DNA from 2 places in the Pseudocitrobacter sp. CD920760 genome. Region 1 is predicted to be linked to the other one. Evidence: predicted binding sites of a transcription regulator. Region 1 holds the regulator's gene; the other holds the start of a gene.
The links. Region 1 encodes LexA, which represses DNA repair genes until DNA is damaged. Its sites were predicted from a motif close to TNCTGTATGTACATACAGNA; they were not measured.

Region 1 (4,191 bases):
CCTTGTACCAGCGGGTAGAAACGCTTATTGAGGGGAGTTAAGCGTTACGCATCAGCGAGATTACCAACGGTAATCATTACGGGTTTCCCAATCGCTGACTTCTTTCTCAGCCTGATCTTTGGCATATCCATAACGTTCCTGGATTTTACCGACCAGCTGATCGCGTTTACCTTCGATAACGGTCATGTCATCGTCGGTCAGTTTGCCCCATTTCTCTTTCGCTTTACCTTTGAACTGTTTCCAGTTACCGCTGAGTTCGTCTTTGTTCATCATCAGCTCCTTATCATTCGATCATGGATGAGATATCACTTCGTCCTTCGGCGTTCATTTCTGCTGAACGTGATAATAAGTGTAGAAGAGGATATCGCTGACGATTCACTATTCAGAATCTTTAACCATCCACGCCGTTATGTCTGCGGCGAAAACCAGGTGCCTTTTTCCCAGTGACGACGCCAGATAACCGCCAGCGACAGGCCACGCAGCGCAAGGAATACCGCCAGTGCCAGCCATAAACCATGGTTGCCTAATACCGGCACCGTCAGCAGCGTTAAGGCGAACCCGGCGGCAGCCACGGCCATGCTGTTACGCATTTCCGCACCCCGTGTCGCACCAATAAACATGCCATCCAGCAGATAACACCAGACACCGATTACCGGCAAGACTGCCTGCCAGAGCACATAGCGATCGGCAAGCTGCTGCAACGACGGCAGTGACGTCAACATTGCCACGATATGGCTACCTGCCAGGGCGTACACCAGCGCAAACGCCAGCGCCACAATGCCTGCCTGTCGGCAGGCCGCGCGCCAGACCTGCTGTAACTGGCTATCATCACGCGCGCCATAAGCCTGCCCGGAGTGCGCTTCCACAGCATAGGCAAAGCCATCCAGCGCATAGGCGGTGAAGGTAAGCATGGTCATCAGTACCGCATTGACCGCCACCACATCGCTGCCCAGCCGCGCGCCAAATACGGTTAATGCGCCAAAGCAGAGCTGAAGCAGTAACGAGCGCAGCATAATGTCGCGATTGAGCGCCAGCAGGCTGCGCATATTTCCGCGCCAGGCCGTCTTCAGCATTTCAGATGTAATACCGCGTAGCACCAGCACCTTACGCGCCATCAGCAGGCCAATTAACATCGTGGCATATTCGGCAATCACCGTCGCCAGCGCCGCCCCCTGCACGTTCATATGCAGGCCCATCACCAGCCACAGATCGAGAACGATGTTCAGGACGTTGCCGACGATCAGCAAAATTACCGGTGCACGCGCGTACTGAACGCCGAGCAACCAGCCCAGCAACACCAGGTTGGCCAGCGAGGCGGGCGCGCTTAACCAGCGAATTTCAAGGAAGCGCCGCGCCTGCTCCAGCACCGCATCGCTGCCGCCGACAACGGTGAGCGCCAGATTAATCAGCGGACCTTTGAACAGTACGATAAGTAACCCTGCCCCCAGCGCCAGCAGCAGCGGTTGCACCAGCGCACGGGCAAGCCGAAGGGGATCTTTCGCGCCGAAGGCCTGCGCAGTTAAGCCGGTGGTACTCATACGTAAAAAGAGCAGCAGCATAAACAGGAAGCTGGTTGCCGTTGCGCCAATCGCCACGCCGCCGAGATAGACCGCGCTATCCAGATGACCAATCACCGCCGTATCCACCAGCCCCAGTAAGGGAACCGTGATATTGGAGAAAATCATGGGGAGGGCGAGACGCCATAATGCCTTGTCGGCAGCCGTGAAGAGCGACATGGTTAGGAACCTGAACAGAAAAGAGAACGAACAACGGCGCATGATGCGCCGTTGTTATCGGGAGAGGATTACAGCCATTCGCCGTTGCGGATCACGCCAACGGCCAGCCCTTCAATGGAGAAGTTCTGACGGCGAAGATCGACGACAATCGGGGAAAACTCGCTGTTTTCCGGCAACAGTTCAACGACGTTGCCCTGTTTTTTCAGGCGTTTTACCGTCACTTCTTCGTCGATACGCGCAACAACCACCTGACCGTTACGCACGTCCTGGGTTTTGTGCACCGCGAGCAGGTCGCCGTCCATAATGCCGATATCTTTCATCGACATGCCGCTAACCCGCAGCAGGAAGTCAGCGTTTGGTTTGAACAGTGAAGGATCGACCTGATAGTGACCTTCAATGTGCTGCTGTGCCAGCAGCGGCTCACCGGCGGCAACGCGGCCAATCAGCGGCAGGCCGGTTTCTTCTTCCACCAGCAGACGAATGCCGCGCGAGGCGCCCGAAACAATTTCAATGACGCCTTTACGCGCCAGTGCTTTCAGATGCTCTTCCGCCGCATTCGGGGAACGGAACCCCAGGCGCTGAGCAATTTCCGCACGCGTTGGCGGCATGCCCGTTTGGCTGATGTGATCCCGGATGAGATCAAACACCTCTTGCTGCCTGGTCGTTAACGCTTTCATTCCGCCCCCTGGGTGTATATACAGTTATGCTGTGAGTATATACAGTTAACGGCTATTTTGGAACCGCAAAACACACAAAATACAGGAGTTTTCGCAGATTATGCGAGGCTCAGTGGAAATGCGACCACAGCAGCACGCCCCAGGTCATCACCGCGACGAAAATCGCCAGCAATACCGCCGCAGAACCCATATCTTTCGCCCGCCCGGAGAGTTCGTGATATTCAGAACCAATGCGGTCAACCACCGCTTCCAGCGCACTATTGAGAATTTCCACTATCATCACCAGAAGGACGGAGCTTATCAGCAAGACGCGGGTAATGGCGTCAACGTCCAGCCAGCAAGCGATGATAATGGCCACAACCGAGGCGACCCCTTCCTGGCGGAACGCGGCTTCGTTTACCCACGCCGCGCGAAAACCTTTCCAGGAATAACCAGCCGCTTTGATAATTCGGGTGAGTCCAGTGGTATTATTGGCCATCAAATAGAACCTTTTAGCGTTATACGCATCAATGACAGTAGCTGTTATCGGCGGTAGAACAGAAATCCTGCTGACTTTCTGATATTCTTGCCGCGCATTTGCATGATTAACCAGAGGCTTTACATCGTTTATGTCCGGTTGGCCACGAATTTACTACAAATTACTGAATTTACCATTAAGCATACTGGTAAAAAGCAAGTCTATTCCGGCAGAGCCTGCCCAGGAATTGGGGCTCGATACGTCGCGCCCGATCATGTACGTCCTGCCTTATAACTCTAAGGCCGACTTACTGACCTTGCGCGCCCAGTGCCTGGCGCACGATCTCCCAGACCCGCTTGAGCCGCTGGAGATCGACGGCACCTTACTGCCCCGCTATGTGTTTATCCATGGCGGCCCGCGCGTGTTCACCTATTACACGCCGAAAGAAGAGTCTATCAAGCTGTTCCACGACTATCTCGATCTGCATCGCAGCAATCCGAATCTGGACGTGCAGATGGTGCCGGTGTCGGTGATGTTTGGTCGTCGTCCGGGGCGCGAGAAAGGCGAGGTGAACCCGCCGCTGCGCATGCTGAACGGCATCCAGAAATTCTTCGCCGTCTCCTGGCTCGGCCGCGACAGCTTTGTGCGTTTCTCGCCGTCCGTCTCGTTGCGCCGCATGGCCGATGAACACGGTACCGATAAAATTATCGCGCAAAAACTGGCGCGCGTGGCGCGTATGCACTTTGCCCGCCAGCGTCTGGCCGCGGTAGGCCCGCGCCTGCCAGCGCGTCAGGATCTCTTCAACAAGCTGCTCGCCTCGCGCGCGATTGCCAAAGCGGTTGAAGATGAAGCGCGCAGCAAAAAAATCTCTCATGAAAAAGCACAGCAAAACGCCATCGCGCTGATGGAAGAGATTGCTGCCAACTTCTCCTACGAGATGATTCGCCTGACGGACCGCATTCTGGGCTTCACCTGGAACCGTCTCTATCAGGGTATCAACGTGCACAACGCCGAGCGCGTTCGCCAGCTGGCGCACGACGGCCACGAGATTGTGTATGTGCCGTGCCACCGTAGCCATATGGACTACCTGCTGCTCTCCTACGTGCTCTATCATCAGGGGCTGGTGCCGCCGCACATTGCTGCCGGTATCAACCTGAATTTCTGGCCAGCCGGCCCGATTTTCCGTCGCCTGGGCGCGTTCTTTATTCGCCGTACCTTTAAGGGCAACAAACTCTACTCCACCGTGTTCCGCGAATATCTCGGCGAGCTGTTCAGCCGGGGTTATTCCGTTGAATACTTTGTGGAAGGCGGGCGTTCCCGT
Region 2 (4,191 bases), 120 kb from region 1:
GCAAAATCCTTATTTTTTCCCACCATACTGCTTAAACCACTCCAGCATGCGCTGCCAGCCATCTTTCGCCGATTCTTCATGATAACTTGGACGATAATCCGCATTAAACGCATGCCCGGCGTCCGGGTAAACAATAATATCCGCTTTGGCATTGGCGGCGCGCAGTGCGTGACGCATGGTTTCCACGGTATCAACCGGAATGCCAGTATCCTGACCGCCGTATAAACCCAGTACCGGTGCATTGAGATCGACGGCGATATCGACAGGATGTTTCGGTGAATTCAGTGATTTATCGCCCAGCAATTTTCCATACCACGCGACGGCGGCTTTTAACTGCGGGTTATGTGCAGCATACAGCCAGGCGATGCGGCCCCCCCAGCAGAAGCCGGTGATCATCAGGCGACTGGCATCCCCACCATTGCGTGATGCCCAGTTGGCAACGTGGTCAAGATCGGCCAGCACCTGTGCGTCAGGTACTTTCGTGACCAGGTTATTAAAGAGGGTCGGGATATCGGCATAGTCGTTCGGATCGCCCTGACGGAAATAGAGCTCCGGCGCGATGGCCAGATAGCCTTCTAAGGCCAGTCGGCGACAAACATCGCGGATGTGTTCATGGACGCCAAAAATCTCCTGCACTACGATTACCACCGGAAGTGGGCCATCGCTGTGCTTTGGACGCGCGTGATACGCGGGTAGCTGATCGCCCTGAGAGGGGATCGATGTTTCGCCAGCGGTAATTTCGGCCTCTGGTGTGCGAACAGCTGTTGTTGCGTGAGGTGATGCGGCAGGTGCAAACCCAGGTTGGTTGTTGGTGGTCATGGCATTCTCCGTACCTTTAAATGAGCCTTTAGCGCTTCTGTGATGTTCTTTAATATAGATAAATCACAGTGCCTGAATACGGGCGATTTTTGTGCAACCCCAGAAGATATAACTTGTTAATGTGATGTAAATCACTTTCCTGATGGAATCTTATGCAAGATTTTTAATTCTTGGTGATGGTGGTCACGAAATATTGTCATGGTCTTCTGTAAAGTGGCTTTTTGCTTCTTCTGACAAAACCGATCCACAGAGGAGTTTTCTATGTCTAAGTCTGATGTTTTTCATCTCGGCCTCACTAAAAACGATTTACAAGGGGCTACGCTGGCTATCGTCCCTGGCGATCCAGAGCGTGTGGAAAAGATCGCCGCGCTGATGGAAAAGCCGGTCAAACTGGCATCACATCGCGAATTTACCTCCTGGCATGCTGAGCTTGATGGCAAGCCGGTGATTGTGTGCTCTACCGGTATCGGCGGCCCGTCTACTTCTATTGCCGTTGAAGAGCTGGCGCAGCTGGGCATCCGCACTTTCCTGCGCGTCGGTACCACCGGGGCGATTCAGCCGCATATCAACGTAGGCGACGTGCTGGTCACCACCGCATCCGTTCGTCTGGACGGTGCGAGTCTGCACTTTGCGCCGATGGAATATCCGGCTGTGGCTGATTTCGACTGCACCACCGCGCTGGTTGCGGCGGCCAAAGAGATTGGCGCGACCACGCACGTTGGCGTAACCGCGTCCTCCGACACCTTCTATCCGGGTCAGGAACGCTACGATACCTTCTCTGGCCGCGTGGTTAGCCGCTTCAAAGGCTCCATGGAAGAGTGGCAGTCGATGGGCGTGATGAACTACGAGATGGAATCCGCGACGCTGCTGACCATGTGTTCCAGCCAGGGGCTGCGCGCAGGGATGGTCGCGGGCGTGATTGTGAACCGTACTCAGCAGGAGATCCCGAACGCTGAGACGATGAAACAAACCGAAAGCCACGCGGTGAAAATCGTTGTGGAAGCGGCACGCCGCCTGCTGTAATCCTTCTTCTCTTCTTAAAGGCCGACACGTTCGGCCTTTTTCAATTTGCGTACCTCCTCGCAGGAAAAACCTTTCCAACTGGACATCTATACAGCACAATTCTATTTTTGCCGTAAGTCGTTCATGCAGGGGGCATTGTGGATATCGCCATTCTTATTTATTTTCTGGTTGCACTGGCGGGCGTTGCGCTGGGTTGGCTGGCCGCGAGCTATCGCGTCGCGCAGCAGCGGGCGGAACAGCTGGCCGAAGAGCGTGATATCTACGGCGAGCTGAGCGCTGCGAAGCAACAGCTGGCGCAGAACGCGCACTGGCGCGAGGAGTGCGAGCTGCTGAATAATGAACTGCGTAGCCTGCGTGAAATCAATACCTCGCTGGAAGCCGATTTGCGTGAAGTGACCACGCGGCTGGAAGCCACGCAGCATCATGCGGAAGACAAAATTCGCCAGATGATCAACAGCGAGCAGCGCCTGAGCGAGCAGTTCGAAAACCTGGCCAACCGTATCTTTGAACACAGCAATCGTCGGGTGGATGAGCAAAACCGTCAAAGCCTCAACAGTTTACTTACCCCGTTGCGCGAGCAGCTTGACGGCTTTCGCCGCCAGGTGCAGGACAGTTTTGGCCAGGAAGCAAAAGAGCGCCACACGCTGGCCCATGAAATTCGTAACCTGCAACAGCTGAATGAACAGATGACGCGTGAAGCCGTCAACCTGACGCGCGCGTTAAAAGGCGACAATAAAACTCAGGGCAACTGGGGCGAAGTGGTGCTGACGCGCGTGCTGGAAGCCTCTGGCCTGCGTGAAGGTTACGAATACGAAACTCAGGTTAGTATCGAAACCGATACCCGCGCCCGCATGCAGCCGGACGTCATCGTTCGCCTGCCACAGGGAAAAGATGTGGTGGTCGATGCCAAAATGACGCTGGTGGCTTATGAACGCTACTTCAATGCCGAAGATGACGTCACCCGCGAGCTGGCATTGCAGGAGCACATCGCCGCTGTGCGAAACCATATTCGCCTGCTGGGGCGCAAAGATTATCAGCAGCTTCCGGGGCTGCGAACGCTGGACTACGTCCTGATGTTTATCCCTGTTGAACCTGCCTTTTTGCTGGCATTAGACCGACAGCCCGAACTGATCAATGAAGCTTTAAAAAATAACATTATGCTGGTAAGTCCTACCACTTTGTTGGTAGCGCTACGCACCATTGCTAATCTCTGGCGCTATGAACACCAGAGCCGCAATGCGCAGCAAATCGCCGAGCGGGCCAGCCGTCTGTACGACAAAATGCGCCTGTTTATTGATGATATGTCCGCTATCGGGCAGAGCCTGGATAAAGCGCAGGACAACTATCGTCAGGCGATGAAGAAACTCTCTTCCGGGCGCGGGAATCTGCTGGCGCAAACGGAAGCTTTCCGTCACCTCGGTGTCGAGGTGAAACGCGAGATTAATCCGGATTTAGTCGAGCAGGCTACGGCGCAGGATGATGAGTTTCGTTTACGGCAAGGGACTGATTCTGACGATGATGATCCTCTGGCCGTGGAAAACGGTTAACCCCGTTTGAGGGAGTGTGGCGGGGTTGAATCGTAGGGCAATTGCGCCCAATCTGTTACACTCCATGAACATTTTCTTTATAAGCAGGCTTAGAGATGGCTGAGGAATCACAAGACACGACGCACTTTGGCTTTAAGACAATCGCCAAATCCCAGAAGGAAGACATGGTCGCTCACGTTTTCCACTCTGTGGCCGCAAAATACGATGTGATGAACGACTTAATGTCGTTTGGTATTCACCGTTTATGGAAGCGTTTTACCATTGACTGTAGCGGCGTACGTCGTGGGCAAACCGTCCTCGATTTGGCAGGCGGTACGGGCGATTTAACGGCGAAATTCTCCCGCATGGTGGGTGAAACCGGTCGCGTCGTGTTGGCTGATATCAACGACTCTATGCTGAAAATGGGGCGCGAAAAGCTGCGCAACCACGGTGTTATCGGCAACGTGGAATATGTGCAGGCGAACGCCGAAGCGCTGCCGTTCCCGGATAACACCTTCGACTGCATTACTATCTCTTTCGGTCTGCGTAACGTCACCGACAAAGAGAAAGCGCTGCGTTCGATGTATCGCGTACTGAAACCCGGTGGCCGCCTGCTGGTGCTTGAGTTCTCAAAACCGATTATCGAACCGCTGAGCAAAGCCTACGATGCTTACTCCTTCCATATCCTGCCGCGCATTGGTGAAATGGTAGCGAATGATGCAGAAAGCTACCGCTATCTGGCGGAATCCATCCGTATGCACCCCGATCAGGAAACCCTGAAAGCGATGATGCAGGATGCCGGGATGGACAGCGTTGAGTACTT

Region 2: a site for LexA is predicted at 1,919-1,938, ahead of rmuC (DNA recombination protein RmuC). Genes of this name have one in related genera too.

What each region holds. Positions count from the first base shown of each region.
Region 1 covers NZ_CM173490.1:299,654-303,844, reverse strand. The annotation lists gene AC1MKH_RS01395 (CsbD family protein) at 61-270, opposite strand; gene dinF (MATE family efflux transporter DinF) at 408-1,736, opposite strand; gene lexA (transcriptional repressor LexA) at 1,805-2,413, opposite strand; gene AC1MKH_RS01380 (diacylglycerol kinase) at 2,523-2,891, opposite strand; gene plsB (glycerol-3-phosphate 1-O-acyltransferase PlsB) at 3,022-4,191, shown strand, end outside.
Region 2 covers NZ_CM173490.1:180,028-184,218, forward strand. The annotation lists gene AC1MKH_RS00825 (dienelactone hydrolase family protein) at 10-819, opposite strand; gene udp (uridine phosphorylase) at 1,081-1,842, shown strand; gene rmuC (DNA recombination protein RmuC) at 1,980-3,389, shown strand; gene ubiE (bifunctional demethylmenaquinone methyltransferase/2-methoxy-6-polyprenyl-1,4-benzoquinol methylase UbiE) at 3,485-4,191, shown strand, end outside.